Regions from separate parts of the Rhizobium sp. 10N427 genome, predicted to be linked through region 2. Evidence: predicted binding sites of a transcription regulator. Region 2 holds the regulator's gene; each other region holds the start of a gene.
The links. The regulator PhoB, encoded in region 2, activates phosphate uptake and scavenging genes when phosphate is short. The targets are predictions, from matches to a motif close to TGTCATNNANCTGTCAT.
Positions count from the first base shown of each region.

Region 1: AC1DIJ_RS11535 (DUF1045 domain-containing protein) is a predicted target of PhoB. The motif match lies at 4,156-4,172, and genes of this name have one in related genera.
Region 3: AC1DIJ_RS01075 (inorganic phosphate transporter) is a predicted target of PhoB. The motif match lies at 2,242-2,258, and genes of this name have one in related genera.

Region 1 covers NZ_JBFTID010000004.1:347,780-354,463, reverse strand. Annotated here, with positions in the region: gene AC1DIJ_RS11555 (DNA translocase FtsK) at 1-1,075, shown strand, start outside; gene AC1DIJ_RS11550 (GrpB family protein) at 1,097-1,606, opposite strand; gene phnN (phosphonate metabolism protein/1,5-bisphosphokinase (PRPP-forming) PhnN) at 1,621-2,220, opposite strand; gene AC1DIJ_RS11540 (alpha-D-ribose 1-methylphosphonate 5-triphosphate diphosphatase) at 2,217-3,356, opposite strand; gene AC1DIJ_RS11535 (DUF1045 domain-containing protein) at 3,368-4,063, opposite strand; gene phnE (phosphonate ABC transporter, permease protein PhnE) at 4,195-5,535, opposite strand; gene phnE (phosphonate ABC transporter, permease protein PhnE) at 5,544-6,515, opposite strand; gene phnD (phosphonate ABC transporter substrate-binding protein) at 6,583-6,684, opposite strand, start outside.
Region 2 covers NZ_JBFTID010000004.1:22,930-29,613, forward strand. Annotated here, with positions in the region: gene argF (ornithine carbamoyltransferase) at 1-93, opposite strand, end outside; gene AC1DIJ_RS09855 (aspartate aminotransferase family protein) at 133-1,332, opposite strand; gene AC1DIJ_RS09860 (GcrA family cell cycle regulator) at 1,758-2,294, shown strand; gene phoB (phosphate regulon transcriptional regulator PhoB) at 2,362-3,045, opposite strand; gene phoU (phosphate signaling complex protein PhoU) at 3,078-3,791, opposite strand; gene pstB (phosphate ABC transporter ATP-binding protein PstB) at 3,838-4,653, opposite strand; gene pstA (phosphate ABC transporter permease PstA) at 4,669-5,991, opposite strand; gene pstC (phosphate ABC transporter permease subunit PstC) at 5,988-6,684, opposite strand, start outside.
Region 3 covers NZ_JBFTID010000001.1:249,329-256,012, reverse strand. Annotated here, with positions in the region: gene AC1DIJ_RS01080 (ABC-F family ATP-binding cassette domain-containing protein) at 1-508, opposite strand, end outside; gene AC1DIJ_RS01075 (inorganic phosphate transporter) at 592-2,196, opposite strand; gene ppk2 (polyphosphate kinase 2) at 2,360-3,274, shown strand; gene AC1DIJ_RS01065 (sulfate/molybdate ABC transporter ATP-binding protein) at 3,401-4,444, opposite strand; gene cysW (sulfate ABC transporter permease subunit CysW) at 4,455-5,327, opposite strand; gene cysT (sulfate ABC transporter permease subunit CysT) at 5,317-6,174, opposite strand; gene AC1DIJ_RS01050 (sulfate ABC transporter substrate-binding protein) at 6,183-6,684, opposite strand, start outside.

The DNA.
Region 1 (6,684 bases), 320 kb from region 2:
GCATCTGCTCGTGGCCGGTACCACCGGTTCCGGCAAGTCCGTTGCCATCAACACGATGATCCTGTCGCTGCTCTACCGCATGTCGCCGGAACAGTGCCGCCTGATCATGGTCGATCCGAAGATGCTGGAGCTGTCCGTCTATGACGGCATTCCACACCTGCTGACCCCCGTCGTCACCGATCCCAAGAAGGCCGTGATGGCGCTGAAATGGGCGGTCCGCGAGATGGAAGAGCGCTATCGCAAGATGTCGCGTCTCGGTGTGCGCAATATCGACGGCTATAACGGCCGCGTGGCACAGGCCCGCGAAAAGGACGAGACCATCCACATTATGGTCCCCGTCGGCTTCGACAAGGGCACTGGCGCGCCGATCGAGGAGCAGCAGGAGCTGGACCTGACGCCGATGCCTTACATCGTCGTCATCGTCGACGAAATGGCCGACCTGATGATGGTCGCCGGCAAGGATATCGAAGGCGCGATCCAGCGTCTGGCGCAGATGGCACGTGCGGCCGGTATCCACCTGATCATGGCAACGCAGCGTCCCTCTGTTGACGTCATCACCGGCACGATCAAGGCCAACTTCCCGACCCGTATCTCCTTCCAGGTGACGTCGAAGATCGACAGCCGCACGATCCTCGGCGAGCAGGGTGCTGAGCAGCTGCTCGGCCAGGGTGATATGCTGCACATGCAGGGCGGCGGCCGCATCGCCCGCGTCCACGGACCCTTTGTATCCGATCTCGAAGTCGAAAAGGTCGTGGCACACCTGAAGACGCAGGGCCGTCCGGAATATCTGGATACGGTCACGGCGGGTGACGAAGAAGAAGAGGAAGCCGAAGACAGCGCCGTCTTCGACAAGAGCGCCATGGGCGCCGAGGATGGCGACGAACTCTATCAGCAGGCGGTCAAGGTCGTGCTGCGCGATAAGAAGTGCTCGACCTCCTACATCCAGCGTCGCCTCGGCATCGGCTACAACCGCGCCGCATCGCTGGTGGAACGCATGGAAAAAGAAGGTCTCGTCGGCCCGGCAAACCATGTCGGCAAGCGTGAAATCGTCTCGGCGCGGGGCGAGGGCGAGTAGGTATGCGACTGCAGCGCCGGTTTAACGGCGCTGCAATTCAGCTAGGCGCACCGTCTCGCGAACAAACTCCGTCTTTCCGCCGGTATAGTAATCCCAGTCGTCATCCGCCTCGCCCATCAGCCGCAGCTTCAGCGCGGCATAGGCGGCTGCCCTGTCAGAATGCGTCTTGAGATAATCGCGAAACAGGATGCGGTCGCGCAGCACGTGGTTCTCCAACGTGCAGAGATAGAGCCGCGTCCCATAGGAGCCTCGGCCGCTGGTGAAGGTCCAGCTCTGATCGCCGTATTTGTCGCCGTGATAAGTGTAGCCGGGCACCGCCTGCATCCGCTCGACGGCCGTGGCGACAATCTCCAGATCAGCAAAGGCCGCATGCAGATCGATCTTCGGCTTTGCCGCCAATCCAGGAACGGAGGTGCTGCCGACATGGTGGAACACCGGCGCCAACCCGGCGAACACCGGCGCGAGTTCGGCGCTCACCTGCGCAAAGAGATTCGGCCAGCTGTCATCGTAGGGAACAACGACGATGGCCATGGGATCTCCTTCGATCAGCCCACTTCCGCGAGGAAGCCGTTCAGCGTGTCGACGATCTTGCGTTCGGCCTCGGCCAGTGTCCCGCTATTGTCGAGATTGGTGACGTCGTAGTCGCCGCGAACCGTCAGCGAGCCGCGGGCAAGACGGGCCATGATGTCTTCATGGGTTTCGCGGCCGCGGGCTTCGAGGCGGCCTGCGAGCACCTCAGGCCGGGCCGTGACGTTGATCACCTTGAGACGGGGGAAGGCGGCCTGGAAGTGGTGCAAGGCCGAGCGTGAACCGTTGGCGATGACCATGTGTCCCTTGCCGAGCGCCACGGACACCTCAGCCGGAATGCCGTATTTCAGGCCATGCGCTTCCCACCAGACGGCGAAGCTGCCGGATTGCTCCATCGAGGCAAAGCCGGCATCCGATACCGAGAGATGGTCTTCGCCGCCGGCATCGCCATCACGGGTGATGACGCGGCGGACGAAATGCACGTCGGGACGGCTGCCGAAATGCTGGGCAGCGACGGCGATCAGCGTATCCTTGCCGGCGCCGCTCGGGCCGACAACGACGACCATGATGCCGCGTTCGCTGCCGGGAACGGCGTGGGGTTCGTGCGACGGGATCATGCGACACGGCGTCCTTCGCGCCAGACGGAACGGGTGACCGGCACGCCTTCGTCACGGAAGACGCGCACCAGATCGGCGCGCAGCCCCGTGGCGATCCGGCCGCGATCGTCGAGGCTGACGGTGCGGGCCGGCGTCGAGGTGACCATGGCGATCGCCTTCGGCAGCGAAATGGACTCGACCTCATCGGCGATGATGAAGGGCGCATAGAGCATGCTGAGCGGCACGTAATCGGAAGACAGCACATCCAGCACCCCGCGCTCGGCGAGATCGCGGGCGGCGATATTGCCGGAATGCGACTTGCCGCGCACGATGTTCGGCGCACCCATCAGCACGCTCATGCCGTGTTCATGCGATGCCTTGGCGGCGTCGAAGCTCGTCGGGAACTCGGCAAGGCGCACGCCGTTCTCGATCGCCTCGTCCACGTGATCGAGCGTTGCGTCGTCGTGACTGGCAATCGTGATGCCGCGTTCCTTGCAGATCTTGGAAATGGCGATGCGGTGGGGAGTAGAGTTGCGGGCGGATTCGGCAAGCCGCTTCTCGATGAATTTGGCGAACACCTCGTCGGAGAGGCCGCGCTTCTTCTGATAGTAGAAGATGTACTGGTCCATGGTCTGGAACTGCCGCTGGCCGGGAGCGTGGTCCATCAGCGAGACAAGACGGACATAGGGGTCGTTCTCGAAGTCGGCGAAATGCTCCATAACGTTGTCGGCCGAGACCTCGCAGCGCAGATGCAGCAGATGCTCGGCCCGCAGGCGGCCTTCCTGTTCGGCCTTCTGGATGGCGTCGGCCATGTCACGCATCTCGCCGCGATCGAAGCCGCCATCCTCGTCCGCGCCCATGCGCAGGCAGTCGAAGACGGTGGTGATGCCGGAGGTGACGATCTGCGCATCGTGCGCCTGAATCGCTGCCGTCTTGTGCCAGCGCAGGCCGGGGCGTGGCGAATAGTGGCCTTCGAGGTGGTCGGTATGCAGTTCGACGAGGCCGGGGAGCAGGTAGTCGCCCTCGAAATCCTCGCCATGGGCCGAGTTGCCCTCGGAAATGTCGGCGATCTTGCCGTCGCGGATCAGCAGCGAGCCGTGAAGGATGTCATCCTCGAGAATGATGCGGGCGTTGGAAAGCACGGTCTCTTTTGTCATTGCATCGTCTTTCAGCGTTTGGTGCCGGTAAACGGCAAAAGGCTATGAACCTTGAAATCGGCGCCGCGTGTCTCCTCGGTGAAGACGGCGATGCCGGAAATGGAAAGCGGACGTCCGGTGAAAGCGCCAAAACGCCGCTCCAGGATCGATTTCATCAGCGCCGAGCGCTCGTCCGGAACCTGGCCGGTCAGTGTCATGTGGAAGCCGAAATCGTCCATGACATAGGGGTAGCCCCAGCGCATCAGATTGGCTCTCTGGCTTTCCGTCAGCTTCTCCGGCTTGCGCCTGGCAATATCGGCCTCGGACAGGGCGGCACGCAGCGGCTCGAAGGACTTTACCACGCTTGCGGCAAAATCCTGAAGCGGCGGATGCAGCGAGCCGGGCACGAGTGCGAAGAACCGGCCAAGCTGGCCGAGTACCAGTTCGGGAATTTCAAAGGCCGAAGTGCGGGCCGCGAAGTCCTCGACCACGGCCATCAGGTCGCTCTCGGTCACCGAGGAAGCAAGCGCGAATGGCGCCTTGATTGTCGCGTGGAAGCCGTAGCGGCGCGGATCTGCGGTCAGTGTCAGCTGCTCTTCGGCAGGAAGCCTCGCCTCTTCGGGAGCCGGGTAAGTTTCATCGGAAAACGCATCGCGGCCAAGCCATTCGGCAGCCGCCCGCGTCAGGAAATCATCCTGCGGCGGCGTGAAATAGAGAGCGTATCGCAAAGGTCTTGTCCCGGGAAAACGTCAGAAACAGGGGTCGCAATGTCAGTGATTTGACCGCGGACTGCAAGCTCGTTCCCGGCTAAAAGATTTCCGTGACAGAATGATGATGACGCCGTGGCGCCATCATCTTTTTAATGTGTCTTGCTGCCCATCAGCCGGTGGCGAAGCGCGTTAGAGGCCATGTCGAACAGGAAGACGACGATCAGGATCAGGATGACCATATAAGCGACGTTCTCCCAGTTGGAGTTCGTGCGCATCGCTTCCCAGAGCTTCAGGCCGATGCCGCCGGCACCGACGGCGCCGATGATCGTAGCGCCGCGGACATTCGATTCCCACTGGTAGAGCGTCTGGCTGACGATGACTGGGACGATCTGCGGGATGATGCCGTAGCGATGCACGAGCATCGTTGAGGCACCCGTCGACTTGATGCCTTCGCGCGGCTTGTTGTCGATATTCTCTAAGCCTTCCGAATAGAGCTTTCCGAGCGTTCCCGTCTCCGTCAGGAAGATGGCGCCGGAACCGGCAAGCGGCCCGGGGCCGAAAGCACGCGTCAGGAACAGCGCCCAGATCAGCATGTCGACCGAGCGCAGGAAGTCGAAAAAGCGCTTGAGAACCTGGTTCAGCAAGCGGTTCGGCGTGATGTTGCGCGCCGCCAGGAAAGCCAGCGGGAACGCCACCAGCGAACCAAGCAGCGTGCCGAGGAAGGCCATGACGATGGTCTGGAAAAGCTTGGTCCAGACGTCGCCGTGCTGCCAGGCCGAATTGTTCCAGATATTGTCGAAGGCAAGCGAGATGTTCGACTGGCTGGGGTCGAGGCGCGGGCCTGAAACGATCAGGCTCAGAACTTCGCCGGCCGGCTTATCGAAGAAGGGCGAATGCGTGTCGAAGACGAAATTCGCCCAGCCGAGGAAACGCTTGCGCACCTTTACGCGGTCGGAGGCGATGCTGACGTCACCGGCAAAGCCGAGATCGGCAAGCACGTTATCGTCATAGACGGTCATCCAGGAAGGGACTTCGCCGACGACCTTCGGGGCGCCCGATGAGAGATCGACGGGAACGCTGATGCCGTGGGCATTGACTGTCGTCATCGCCTTGGTAACCACGACCGTGCGGTTCGTGCCGCTGACGAAAACGGTGACGCTGCCGGGCTCGTTCTTCACCCAATCAGGATGCGGGTCGTCGCCGAGCGGCGAGAAGCGTGGGTAGCGCGTCTCGATCGAGCCGTCCTCTTGAATGCGGAATTCGGGCTGTACGTCATAGCTCACCCACTGGCTGAGATAGATGCCGACGCGCTCCCAATGGGCTTCGGCGAGTAGCTTCGGCAGGTCGAAGAACCAGACGGCGTAGAGACCATAGAGCAGCGTCGCGATCACGATTAGCAGGGCGCCGAACCGCTGGCGGAACGAGCGGTGGAAATATTCGGGATAGCGCGCCTCGATCTCGTGCATCCGGTTTGCGTCGATCACCGTCATGGCAGGCCTCAATGTTGCAGAAGGAAAGCGTGCTCGCCGACCAGACGGCGGCGCAGCCATGCGGAGAACTGATCGACGGCAACGATCGTCGCGAAGAGCAACAGCACGAGAGCCACCGTCTTCGCGCCGAAGCCGCGCGAGATGGAAAGCTTCAGCTCCTCGCCGATGCCACCGCCGCCGACTGCGCCGATGATGGTCGAGGCGCGCACGTTGATCTCAAGGCGCAGCAGCGCATAGGAGGCGAAGTTCGGCATGACCTGCGGCATGGCGGCGAAACGGACGCGCTCCAGCCAGTTGGCGCCGACCGCCTTCATGCCTTCATCCGGCTTCATGTCGATATTCTCGACGACTTCGTAGAACAGCTTGCCGAGCGCGCCGATCGTGTGCAGCGACACGGCGATGATCGCGGCCACCGGACCGATCGACAGGATCGCGGAAAACAGGCCGGCGATGACGATCTCCGGAAAGGCGCGCAGGAATTCCATTACCCGCTTCGAAAACACCCGCAGCGGCCAGTTCCTGGTCAGATTGCGGGCGGCAAAGAAGCTTAGCGGCACCGCGAAGATGAAACCGATGATCGTTGAAACAAGCGCGACGTTGATCGTGATGATCATCAGCTCGAAATATTCAGGAATGTAATAGTGGCCGAAAACATAGACCCGGCCCTTGGCGAAGTTGAACTCCTCGCCGCCCTTGTCATTCGGGCTCGCCAGATCGAACAGCGCGCGCCAGACGTCATGCCAGTCCTTGGGGATCAGCCAGCTCAGGAAGTCGAAGAGATGCGGAAGGCGGTCGAAGAAGTGACCCGCATTGCTTTCGTCGGCGAAGCGCACCGAGCTTACGAAGGCGATCAGAAGCAGGATCAGACCGATGCCGGTATAGAGACGGCGGCGCGCCACCATGCGGCCCCAGGCATCGCCAATCTCTCGGCTGCTCTGCTGGGTTTCATGCGCGTGGATCCGGGAATCGGCAAGGGTCATGGCGTGTCCGCTTCTTCGCAGGAAAAAGGGCGGCCAATGACGGCCGCCCCCAATGAATGCCAGTCGATCAGCCGCCGATGGCAGCCTTACGAACGTCTACAACGGCGTTGTAGAATTCGTGCGTGACAGGCGCGTAGCCCTTGTAGTCGCCGCCTTCGATAGCGGTGAA
Region 2 (6,684 bases):
CGCCTGCTTGCGCAGCATCGCGTCGTCCATGATGACGCGCAGATCGGCAGAGCTCATCGCCGAAAGATCGAGGAAGTGTTTGGGGGAAGCCATGTCGTCCTTACCTGTTTGCCCCGGAAGGCATCTATCCGTTCAAGCCGTCTTCTTGGCCTTCGATGCGCGAATGCTTTCGGCAGCCTGCTCAATGCGGGCAAGACCCTCGCGGGCCTCCTCGGCAGTGACGACCAAAGGCGGCAGCAGGCGCACGACATTGTCACCGGCGGGCACGCCAAGCAGGTGGGCGCCGCGGATGGCAGCCAGGAGTTCAGTCGAGGGAACGGCGGCCTTGATACCGAGCAGCAAGCCCTCGCCGCGGATATCCTCGATCACATCGGGATAGCGGTCCTTGAGCGATGCGAGGCCCTGGCGGAAGACCAGAGCCACATCACGGACATGTTGCAAGAAGCCTTCGGCAAGGACGATGTCGAGCACGGCGCCGCCGACGGCCATGGCCAGCGGATTGCCGCCATAGGTCGAGCCGTGGGTGCCGGCCTTCATGCCGGACGCAGCTTCCGCCGTTGCCAGGCAGGCGCCGAGCGGGAAGCCGCCACCGATGCCCTTGGCGACAGCCATGATGTCAGGGGTCACGCCGGACCACTCATAGGCAAAGAACTTGCCGGTACGGCCGACGCCCGTCTGGACCTCGTCGAGAATGAGCAGCAGGCCCTTCTCGTCGCAGAGCGCGCGCAGCGCCTTCATGAACTCTGTGGTCACCGGGCGAATGCCACCCTCGCCCTGAACCGGCTCGATCAGAATACCTGCGGTCGCATCGGTGATTGCGGCGCGCACAGCGTCGATATCGCCAAAGGGCACCTGGTCGAAGCCAGGGGCCTTGGGGCCGAAACCTTCGAGATACTTCTCTTGCCCGCCGGCAGCGATCGTCGCCAGCGTACGGCCGTGGAAGGCGCCTTCGAAGGTGATGATATGGAAACGCTCGGGATGGCCCTTCGAATACTGATAGCGGCGTGCGGTCTTGATCGCGCATTCCAGGGCTTCCGCGCCGGAATTGGTGAAGAACACCTTGTCGGCGAAAGTCGCCTCCGTCAGCCGCCTGGCGAGCTTTTCCTGCCCGGGGATTTCATAGATGTTGGACAGGTGCCAGACCTTGTCGGCCTGCGCCTTCAGGGTATCCACGACATGCGGATTGCTGTGGCCGACCGAGGTCACGGCAACGCCGGCACCGAAATCCAGATATCGTTCGCCGCTTTCGGTAATCAGCCACACGCCCTCACCTCGCTCGAACCGCAATGGGGCACGAGAATAGGTATCATATAGCGGCGCGGCTTCAGCCATGGCGCGGTCTCCTGTCAGCGTTACGGGCAACCGGACTCCGGCTAAAAACCAGGTCCGAAAAATTAAAAATGCCGCCTTTCGGCGGCGACTGGCACTATTTACTTTTCGCACTGCAATGTCAACAAAACTGCGGCTTTCGTGGCTTCTGAGAGACGCTCAAGCAATGTCGCGTTTTATCAACAGCTAATGTTGCAGAAATGACTCTCAGGGGAAGCAAGTTGGGGAAAACCCCGAATTCGATTCATCCGGATTCCTGCGACTCTTGTCACGGAGTCAGCCTCACACTAGGTTAAAACTCAATTACTAGACTGCATGCGGCGGAACTAGTCACCAAAATTAGTCAAGCGTTTCTTGTGCCGGATTCGTCCGGGGCAAACAGTGAGGGATTCTGCCTTCGCAACGCTTAAACGGCGGAGACACAGGGCATGAACTGGACAGACGAGCGGGTCGAGAAACTCAAGAAACTGTGGTCCGAAGGGCTGAGCGCGAGCCAGATCGCTGCCCAGCTTGGCGGCGTCAGCCGTAACGCCGTTATCGGCAAGGTTCACCGTCTGGCGCTGCCGGGCCGTGCGAAGGCCGGCGGCAACGCCACGGCTGCGCGCGCTCCCAAGCGTACGGCGGCAGCACCCCGCGCCCCAACCTACGCATCGCGTCTGGCGACGACCCGTACGGTCACCCGCCAGCAGGGCGCGACGATGCTGAAGGAAGAGATCGAGATCGACGTCATGGAGGAGATGGAATACCGTCCCGCCAAGAACGTGATCGTCCCGATTTCCCGCCGTCTCGGCCTGACGGAGCTCACCGAGCGCACCTGCAAGTGGCCGGTCGGCGATCCCTTGAAGGACGATTTCCACTTCTGCGGCTGCGAAAGCCCGGATTCTTCGCCTTACTGCACCTACCACCAGCGCCTGGCCTACCAGCCGGTCAACGAGCGCCGCAGGGCAGCAGCCCGGGCAAACTGAGCCGGGTAAGCACAAACGAAAAACGGGCCTCGCGGCCCGTTTTTTTGTGGTCTCAATTCCGAAAGCTTCAAGCTTCCATCGAATATCCAGCGCCGCGAACGGTGCGGATGACATCCTGCATGTTGGAGAAGTTCAGCGCCTTGCGCAGACGGCCGACATGGACATCGACGGTGCGCTCGTCGACATAGATGTCGTGACCCCAGACGCCGTCCAGAAGCTGCGAGCGCGAGAAGACGCGGCCGGGAGAGGCCATCAGGAATTCCAGCAGGCGAAATTCGGTCGGTCCGAGACGGACTTCGCGGGTCTTGCGATGAACGCGGTGCGTCTCGCGGTCGAGTTCGATATCGCCGCATTTCAGCACGGTCGACAAAACCTCGGGCTTGGCGCGGCGCAGCATCGCCTTGACGCGTGCGACGAGCTCGGGCGTCGAGAACGGCTTGACGACATAGTCGTCGGCACCGGTCGAGAGGCCACGAACGCGTTCGCTTTCCTCGCCGCGCGCCGTCAGCATGATGATCGGCAGGCGCTCGGTCTCCGGGCGCATGCGCAGCCGGCGGCAAAGCTCGATGCCTGATACGCCAGGCAGCATCCAATCAAGGATAAGAAGGTCCGGCGTCCGCTCCTGAAGGCGGATTTCCGCCTCATCGCCGCGCAGGATGGTGTCGACCTCGAAACCTTCGGCTTCGAGATTGTAACGAAGAAGCACGCTCAGTGCTTCTTCGTCTTCAACGACTGCAACTCTCGGGATCATTCTGTTCTGTCTCCTGAGGCCCGGTCCGGATATTATTCCGTGACCGCGCCGACGGTGTTGGCGGTGTCGTCCTTCGGACGCTCGCCCTCCGGCTGGGCGCCGGTCGCCATGTAGTAGATGGTTTCTGCGATGTTGGTGGCGTGGTCGCCGATGCGCTCGATGTTCTTGGCACAGAACAGAAGGTGTGTGCAGCTGGTGATGTTGCGCGGATCTTCCATCATGTAGGTCAGAAGCTCGCGGAACAGCGAGGTGTACATCGCGTCGATTTCCTCGTCGCGCTCGCGGATCGACTTCGCCTTATCGGCAGCGCGCGTCGTGTAGACGTCGAGCACTTCCTTGAGCTGGACGAGCGCCAGTTCGGAGAGATGCTCCAGGCCGCGGCCAAGCTTGCGCGGAACGCCGGTGCTCTGCACGGCGATGACGCGCTTGGCGGTGTTCTTGCCGAGATCGCCGACGCGCTCGAGGTCGGCAGCGATGCGGATCGAACCCATGATCTCGCGCAGGTCCGACGCCATTGGCTGGCGGCGGGCGATGGTGACGATCGCCTTGTCGTTGATCTCGCGCTCGGCGTGATCGAGGATCACGTCGTCGGAGATGACCTTCTGCGCCAGTGCGCCATCGCCGTTGACCAGCGCGCGCACAGCGTCGGAGACCATCTGTTCCGCCAGACCGCCCATTTCGGAGATGCGGCGGGTCAGGAACTTCAGATCTTCGTCATATGCAGAAAAGATATGTGTCGATGCCATGGGAAATGTCCTTGAGTGTCTCTATCGGAAGTCGTGACGCCAAAGATCAGCCGAAGCGGCCCATGATGTAGTCCTGGGTGCGCGGATCGTCCGGATTGGTGAACATCTTGTCGGTGTCGTTCTCCTCGACGAGGTTGCCGAGGTGGAACATGGCGGTGCGCTGCGAGACGCGGGCCGCCTGCTGCATGGAGTGCGTCACGATGACGATCGTGTAGCTTTCGCGCAGCTCGTGGATCAGCTCCTCGACCTTTGCGGTGGCGATCGGGTCGAGCGCCGAGCAGGGTTCGTCCATGAGGATGACTTCAGGGCTGACGGCGACGGCGCGGGCGATGCAGAGGCGCTGCTGCTGGCCGCCGGACAGGCCGGTGCCGGATTCATGCACGCGGTCCTTGACCTCGTTCCAGAGGCCGGCGCGCTGCAGGCTGGTCTCGACGATCTGGTCCATGTCGGCCTTCGACTTGGCGAGACCGTGAATGCGCGGGCCGTAGGCGACGTTTTCATAGATCGTCTTCGGGAACGGGTTCGGCTTCTGGAACACCATGCCGACGCGGGCGCGAAGTTCGACGACGTCGATATCCGGATCGTAGATATCATCGCCATCGAGCGTGATCTTGCCGGTGACGCGGCAATTGTCGATCGTATCGTTCATGCGGTTCAGGCTGCGCAGGAAAGTGGACTTGCCGCAGCCGGACGGGCCGATGAGCGCAGTCACGGTGTTTTCGCGGATGTTCAGCTTGACGTCGAAGAGAGCGCGCTTTTCGCCGTAATAGACGGAAACGTCCTGGCCGATCATCTTGTAAGGGATGCTGTTCATCTTCTGGTCCAGAGCCTTCTCAACTGCTGCTTCTGTCAACATGTTCATGGGTTTCTACTCCGTTTACCAGCGGCGCTCAAAGCGACGGCGCAAGAGGATGGCTCCGATGTTCATGACAATCAGGAACAGGAGCAGGACGATGATGGCACCCGAGGTACGCTCCACGAAGGCGCGTTCGGCTTCGTTGGCCCACATATAGACCTGGACCGGAAGTGCCGTGGACGGATCGAGCGGCGTGGTCGGCGCATTGGCAACGAAGGCGACCATGCCGATCAGCAGAAGCGGCGCGGTTTCGCCGAGCGCATGCGCAAGGCCGATGATGGTACCGGTCAGGATGCCCGGCATGGCAAGCGGCAGAACGTGGTGGAACACCATCTGCATCTTCGATGCGCCGAGACCGAGAGCGGCCGAGCGGATCGACGGCGGTACGGCACGCAACGCAGCACGCGTGGCGATAATGATGGTCGGCAGGGTCATCAGCGTCAGCACCAGGCCACCGACCAGCGACGCGGAACGCGGCAGACCCATGAAGTTGATGAAGACGGAGAGGCCGAGCAGACCGTAAACGATCGACGGAACGGCAGCGAGGTTGTTGATGTTGACCTCGATCAGATCGGTCAGCTTGTTCTTCGGCGCAAACTCCTCGAGATAGATCGAGGCGGCGACACCGATCGGCAGAGCAAGAACCAGAACGATCAGCATCAGGTAGAGCGAGCCGATGAGCGCAACGCCCAGACCTGCTGCTTCCGGACGGCTGGAATTGCCATTGACGAAGAGGCCTGTGTTGAACTGCTTGAAGAGAGCACCGCTTGCCTTCAGCTCGTTCATCCAGCCGACCTGCTTGTCGTTCACCTTGCGGTTCTTCTCATCGACAGAGAGATCGATCTGGCCCTTGCTGGCGCTATCGATATTGGCGTCGGCAAGCACCGTGACATTGACCGTCTTGCCGATGATCGACGGGTCGGAGACGACCATATCGCGCAGCTGGATAGGAGCGCCCTTGGAGAGCATGGCCGAAGCATCGCGGACGTCAGGACGGCTCGAGGCGTTGACATTCAGCTGCTTGACGATGGCGTCACGCAGCAGAGCGCCGTAGTTGGCGGAGACGAGGACCGACGGATCGGTCGCACGCTTGTTGCTCGGGTCGATCGTCTTTTCGGTGAATTCCACCGGAAGCGTGATCGCCGTCTGCTGGAAGGCGGTATAGCCCTGGCGGATGACCGTCGAGAGCAGGATCGCCAGGAAGATCAGGCCAAAAGATATGGCAGCGATGCCATAGGCCTGGAAGCGGCGTTCTGCGGCATAGCGGCGCTTGATGCCGATGTCGCGGCGTGCCGGAGCCTTGGAGACAGTGATGCCTGCAACGGGAGAAACAATATTCGTCATTCGTACTGCTCCCGGTATTTGCGCACGATGTAGAGCGCGTAGATATTGAGGCAAAGCGTGATGAAGAAGAGCGTAATGCCGAGCGCGAAGGCGACTAGCGTCTGCGGCGAGGTGAACTCGAGGTCACCCGTCAGCTGATTGACGATCTTGACCGTCACCGTCGTCATCGGCTCGAAGGGATTGATCTGGATACGGGCGGCAACACCGGCCGCAAGCACGACGATCATCGTTTCGCCGATGGCGCGCGATGCGGTCATCAGCAGCGCACCGACGATACCCGGAAGAGCGGCGGGAAGCACGACCTTCTTGATGGTTTCGGAGCGCGTTGCGCCGAGGCCAAGCGAACCGTCACGCAGCGCACGCGGCACGGCGGTGATGATATCGTCGGACAGCGAGGACACGTAGGGGATCAGCATGATGCCCATGACGATACCGGCGGTCAGAACGCTCTGCGCCTGGATGAAGTTCGTGTAGTCGCCGGTCAGGAGACCGCTGACCTGCGACGACAGATCGCGCAGGAACGGGCCGACGGTGACGAGCGCGAAGAAGCCGTAGACGATGGTCGGGATACCGGCCAGAACTTCGAGCAGCGGCTTGGCAAGCGAACGAATTTTCGGCGAAGCGTATTCGGCCATGTAGATGGCAGCGAAGAGGCCGACCGGTACGGCGACCAGCATGGCGACGGCGCCGATA
Region 3 (6,684 bases), on a different contig from region 2:
CGCGCATCTTCCAGCCGCCCGAAAGCGCGCCGACATCGCCGTCCATCATTTCCTGCGTGAAGCTCAGGCCATCGAGCACTTCGCGAGCACGGCCTTCAAGCGCGTAGCCGTCAAGCTCCTCGTAGCGAGCCTGCACTTCGCCATAACGCTCGATGATGGCATCCATCTCGTCCATGCGGTCGGGGTCGGACATCGCCGCCTCGAGATCGCGCAGCTCGGCAGCGACTTCGCTGACCGGGCCGGCACCTTCCATAACTTCGGCAACGGCGCTGCGGCCGGACATCTCGCCGACATCCTGGTTGAAATAACCAACGGTCATGCCCTTTTCGACAGAGATCTGCCCTTCGTCGGGGATTTCCTCGCCGGTGATCATCCGGAACAGCGTCGTCTTGCCGGCGCCGTTCGGGCCGACGAGACCGATCTTCTCGCCCTTGTTCAGGGCGGCTGACGCCTCGATGTAGAGAATGCGGTGGCTGTTCTGCTTGCTGATATTTTCGATGCGGATCATGGAGGAGCGGGTACCTGAAAAGTTGTTGCGGCGCGCTTATCATGCGCCGCAGCATTTGTCGCGATTTTCCTTCCGCCAAGGTCTCAGAAGACCTGACGGAGGATGACGAAGAGCACGAAGGCGATGGCGATCGAGGCGGGCAGGGTGAGCACCCAGGCCATCAGCATGTTGCGCACGGTCGACCACTGAAGGCCCGAGCCGTTCGCCGCCATGGTTCCGGCAACGCCCGACGACAGAACGTGTGTCGTCGAGACCGGCAGACCGAAATGATCGGCCGCGCCGATCGTCACCATGGCGACGACTTCGGCAGCGGCACCCTGTCCATAGGTCAGGTGCGTCTTGCCGATCTTCTCGCCGACGGTGACGACGATGCGCTTCCAGCCGACCATGGTGCCGAGCCCGAGTGCGATGGCGACCGCGATCTTCACCCAGAGCGGGATGAACTTCGTCGCATTGTCGACGGCCTTGTGATAGCCGGTCACCGCCTGCAGGTCGGCATCATCCATCGGCAGCAGCTTCTGTTTGTCGATCAGCTTCAGCGCTTCACCGATCAGATAAATGTCGTTGCGCACGTTGCCGACGAGATTGGTCGGAACCGCTTCCAGCGTCGGGAAGGCGGCGACTTCGGCGCTTGTCTGGTGGATATATTGCTGCAGGGCAGGGGTCGTCGCATCCGTCCAGGTCTTGGTCTTCACGGCATTGCTGACCTCGGCCTTGTAGTCGGTGACGATGACGCCGGGCTTCACATATTTGCCGAGCGCCGTTTCCACCTGTGCGGAGGCCTGCTTGTAGGCTTCCAGGTAGTTGACATCAGGCGTGCGGTTCAGCGCGAAGGCCGTCGGCACCAGGCCGATCAGGATCAGCATGATGAGACCCATGCCCTTCTGACCGTCGTTCGACCCGTGGGCGAAGCTGACGCCGGTGCAGGTGAAGATCAGGATGGCGCGGATCCAGAGCGGCGGCGGCCGGTTGCCCTTCGGCTCCTCGTAAAGCTCTTTCTTGCGAACGAGAAACTTCATGACGACGAGCAGGATCGCCGAGAGGCCGAAGCCGATCAGCGGCGAGATCAGCAGCGACAGGCCGATATTGGTCGCCTGCGACCAGTCGACACCGCTGGTGGCGCTGCCTGCCGGGGCCAGGAACTGGTTGGCAAGGCCGACGCCGATGATCGAGCCGACAAGCGTGTGCGAGCTTGAGGACGGCAGGCCGAGATACCAGGTGCCGAGGTTCCAGACGATGGCGGCGATCAGCAGGGCGAAGACCATCGCCAGACCGGAGCCGGAGCCGACCTGCAGGATGAGCTCGACCGGCAGAAGCGCCAGGATACCGAAGGCAACAGCGCCCGACGAAGTCAGCACGCCGAGGAAGTTGAAGAAGCCGGACCAGATGACCGCCAGTTCGGCGGGCATCGAACGGGTGTAGATCACGGTCGCCACGGCATTTGCCGTGTCGTGGAAGCCGTTGACGAACTCGAAACCGAGCGCGATCAGCAGCGCCAGTCCGAGCAGGATCCACGGAACGGCGGCGGCGGCTTCCGTCAGGTCGCGGCCGAGCGCATAGGCCACGTATCCGAGGCCGACGAGAAGAATGAGCAGAAAGACCGGTATGAACCATTTGCCCGCACTCGACGAGTGCAGCGGATGGCTACCGGACTGAGGCATTGGGTGATCGGGGGCGATATCAGCCATGTCCTTGTCCTTTCATGGAAAAGCAGCCAAGGCTACGTCCCGCCCATGAAGCTTGCATGACACAACTTTTCGGTAACGCGGCCCTGCGGCCTCGCGCATCTGCGATTGTCACATTACTGTCGTCAAACCCTGTTGATGTGGCGCCGATCAAAGGGACAGGACCATGACTCAGGAAGAAATCGACCAGCTCCGCCGCATCAAGGACGAGATTGCAGACAGTTTCGACGAGGAACTGGAAATGCAGATGGAGGAAGACCGGCTTGACGACCTCGTTGCCGAGAACCTTCCAGGCGGCATCGAAGACGTGTTGGAGCGGAAAACCTATTTCCGCGAACTCTTCCGCCTCCAGCATGAGCTGGTGAAGCTGCAGGACTGGGTGCAGCACAAGAAGCTCAAGGTCGTCGTGCTGTTCGAAGGCCGCGATTCCGCCGGCAAGGGCGGGGCGATCAAGCGCGTCACGCAGCGCCTCAATCCGCGCGTCTGCCGCGTCGTCGCTCTTCCTGCGCCGACCGAGCGCGAGCGGAACCAGTGGTATTTCCAGCGCTATACGCCGCATCTTCCGTCAGCCGGCGAAATGGTGCTGTTCGACCGCAGCTGGTATAACCGTGCCGGCGTCGAGCGCGTCATGGGCTTCTGCACCAAGGACGAGCTGGAAGAATTCTTCCGCTCGGTACCGGAATTCGAGCGCATGCTTGTTCGCTCAGGGATCATTCTCGTCAAATACTGGTTCTCGATCACCGACGAGGAGCAGGAATTCCGCTTCCGCATGCGTATCCAGGATCCGCTGAAGCAGTGGAAGCTGTCGCCGATGGATCTCGAAAGCCGCGTGCACTGGGAAGAATACACCAAGGCCAAGGAGGAGATGCTCGACCGGACCCATATTCCGGAAGCGCCATGGTGGGTGGTCCAGGCCGTCGACAAGAAGCGGGCGCGCCTCAACATGATCGCCCATCTTCTGCAGCATATCCCCTACGCGGATGTGCCGAAGGACAATATCGTCCTGCCGCCGCGCGTGCGCCACGACGACTATTCGCGCATACCGGTTCCGCCTGAGATGTACGTGCCGGAAATCTATTGAATGTGCCTGAGCGGGCGGTCGCACCGCCCGCAGCCGTCATCCTCGGCGCTGTGCCGAGGATCCAACGATCCCCTACGTCAGCCGTTGCAGATGCTCGGGACAAGCCCGAGCATGACGAAGTGAGGGTCAGCCCTTCCTGAACAGTTTCCAGCGCGTCGGCCGGAAGGCGATGTGCTTGCTGTCGAGGACTTCGGTCTGCGACGGCGGAACTTCCAGCTCGATATGCTGGTGCCCCTTGCCGATATCGATTTCGATATGCCTTGTTCCCGCAACGCGGCGGCTGGAGGCGAGCGTGCCGGGGATTCCGCCGCGGTTCGCGTCCAGCAGTTCGATATCGTGCGGGCGGAAATAAAGCTGCGCCTCGCCATCCGGCTCGCCATCTGCCTTCAGGCCGAGCGTCCGGCCCTCGAACAGGATGTCGCCGCCGACGATCTTGACGTTCAAACAGTTCGACTGGCCGACGAAACCGAAGACGAAGGGCGAATTCGGACGGTCGTAGACCTCATCCGGCGTGCCGACCTGCTCGATCGCACCCTGGCTCATGACGACGACGCGGTCTGCCAGCTCCATCGCTTCGTCCTGATCGTGGGTGACGAAGACGGTGGTGTGGCCAGTGCGGTCGTGGATTTCCCGCAGCCACTTGCGCAGATCCTTGCGCACCTGGGCGTCGAGCGCGCCGAACGGCTCGTCGAGCAAAAGCACGTTCGGTTCGACCGCCATGGCGCGGGCGAGCGCCACGCGCTGACGCTGGCCGCCGGAAAGTTGGGCCGGATAGCGCTTTTCGAGGCCTGAGAGCTGCACGAGATCCAGCAATTCGAGCGCCCTCTTGCGGATTTCGGCCTTCGGCGGACGGCGGGCGCCGTCACGCACCTTGAGGCCGAAGGCGACGTTGTCGAGCACCGTCATGTGGCGGAACAAGGCATAGTGCTGGAACACGAAACCGATATTGCGTTCCTGCACCGTCTTCTTCGAAGCATCCTCGTCGCCGAAGAAAACCTTCCCCTCGGTCGGGCTTTCGAGGCCGGCGATCAGGCGAAGGAGTGTCGTCTTGCCGGAACCGGAAGGGCCGAGCAGCGCGATCAGTTCGCCCGAGCGGATATCGAGCGAAACGTCGTGCAGGGCCGGGAACCGGTCGAATTCCTTGCGTATGTTTTGAACGCGTACTTCCATTCTCAATCCTTCAGTGCCGCCGGCTGGCAGCGATTTCCGCGCTGTATCGCATTTCGAGCAGCGTTTTCAAAACAAGAGTCACAAGGGCAAGCAGTGCAAGCAGTGTCGCGACGGCAAAGGCGCCGGTGAAATTATACTCGTTGTAGAGAATTTCCACCTGCAGCGGCATCGTGTTTGTCTGGCCGCGGATATGGCCGGAGACAACGGAGACGGCGCCGAATTCACCCATGGCGCGGGCGTTGCAGAGCAGCACGCCGTAGAGCAGGCCCCACTTGATGTTCGGCAACGTCACGTACCAGAAGGTCTGCCAGCCGCTGGCGCCGAGCGACAGTGCCGCTTCTTCATCGGCCGTTCCCTGTTCCTGCATCAGCGGGATCAGTTCGCGGGCGACGAAGGGGAAGGTAACGAACATCGTGGCCAGGATCAGGCCCGGCACGGCAAACAGGATCTTGATGCTATGCGCATCGAGCCATTTCCCAAGATAGGTGTTGGCCCCAAACAGAAGCACGAAGACAAGACCCGAGATCACCGGCGACACCGAGAAGGGCAGGTCGATCAGCGTCGTCAGAAACGCCTTGCCCTTGAACTCGAACTTGGCGATCGCCCAGGCAGCGGCAACGCCGAAGACGACGTTCAGCGGCACGCTGATGCCGGCGACGATCAGGGTGAGGCGGATCGCCGAGAAGGTTTCTGCATCCTGCAGCGCCTGGAAGAACGGCGGGACGCCCTTGCGGAAGGCTTCGACAAAGACGGCAGCCAGCGGCAGGAACAGGATCAGCAGCAGGAAGACCAGCGACAGCAGGATCAGCGCCCAGCGCGCCAGCCTGCTTTCCGTCACGACGGAGGCAACCTTCGGAGAGGCGGAGACAGTATCAAGCGCCATGTCCGTACCTCCGTCTGCGCCAGCTCTGAATGAGATTGATGACCAGCAGCATGATGAACGAGATGATGAGCATGACGGCCGCAATGCCGGTGGCGGCGGCGTAATTATACTCTTCGAGCTTGATGACGATCAGCAGCGGCGCGATCTCCGATTTGAACGGCAGGTTGCCGGCAATGAAGATGACCGATCCGTATTCGCCGACGCCGCGGGCGAAGGCGAGCGCAAAGCCCGTCAGTACGGCAGGCGCAAGGCCCGGCAGCAGGACGCGGGTGATCGTCTGGAAGCGGTTGGCGCCGAGCGTCGCCGCGGCCTCTTCCACTTCCTTGTCGATCTCCTCCATCACCGGCTGAACCGTACGCACCACGAAGGGCAGGCCCACGAAGATCAGGGCGACGACGATACCGGCCGGTGTGAAGGCGATCTTGATGCCGAGTGGCGCCAGAAACTGGCCGACCCAGCCGTTCGGCGCGTAGAGCGTCGTCAGCGCAATACCGGCAACGGCTGTAGGCAGTGCGAAGGGGAGATCGACCATGGCGTCGATGATGCGCTTGCCGGGGAAGCGGTAGCGCACCAGCACCCAGGCGAGGATGACACCGAAGACGGCATTGATGCAGGCGGCAATGAAGGCGCCGCCGAAGCTGATGCGCAGGGCATTCACAGTGCGCGGATCGAGCGCAATCGACAGGAACTTCTCCCAGCCGAGTTCGCTCGAACGCCATGCGAGCCCCGACAAGGGGATCAGGATCAGAAGGGTGAGCCAGGTCAAGGTTAAGCCGAGCGCCAATCCGAAACCCGGAATGACACTCGGCCGCTTCAACCGCCACCGTGAGGGGCTATGTGCGTTCATGAACTCTATTATTGGGCCGGCTTGTAGATCTGGTCAAATACCCCGCCGTCGCCGAAGAATTTCGGCTGGGCTTCCTTCCATCCACCGAAATCATCGATGGTGGCAAGCGTCAACTTCGGGAAGCGGGCGATATCTGCCGGATCGGCAGCTTCAGGCTTGATCGGGCGGTAGAAGTGCTTGGCAGCGATCTTCTGGCCTTCGTCCGAATAGAGGTAGTTCAGATAGGCTTCGGCAACCTTGCGGGTGCCCTTCTTGTCGACATTGCCGTCGACGATCGCAACCGGCGGGTCGGCACGGATGGAGAAGGCCGGGGTCACGATCTCGAACTGGTCGGGGCCGAGTTCTTCAAGCGAGAGATAGGCTTCGTTTTCCCAGGCGAGCAGAACGTCGCCGAGACCGCGCTGGACGAAGGTGGTGGTCGCTCCGCGTGCGCCGGTATCGAGAACCGGAACGTGCTGCAGAAGCTTGGTCACATAGTCCTGCGCCTTGGCTTCGTCGCCGCCATTTGCC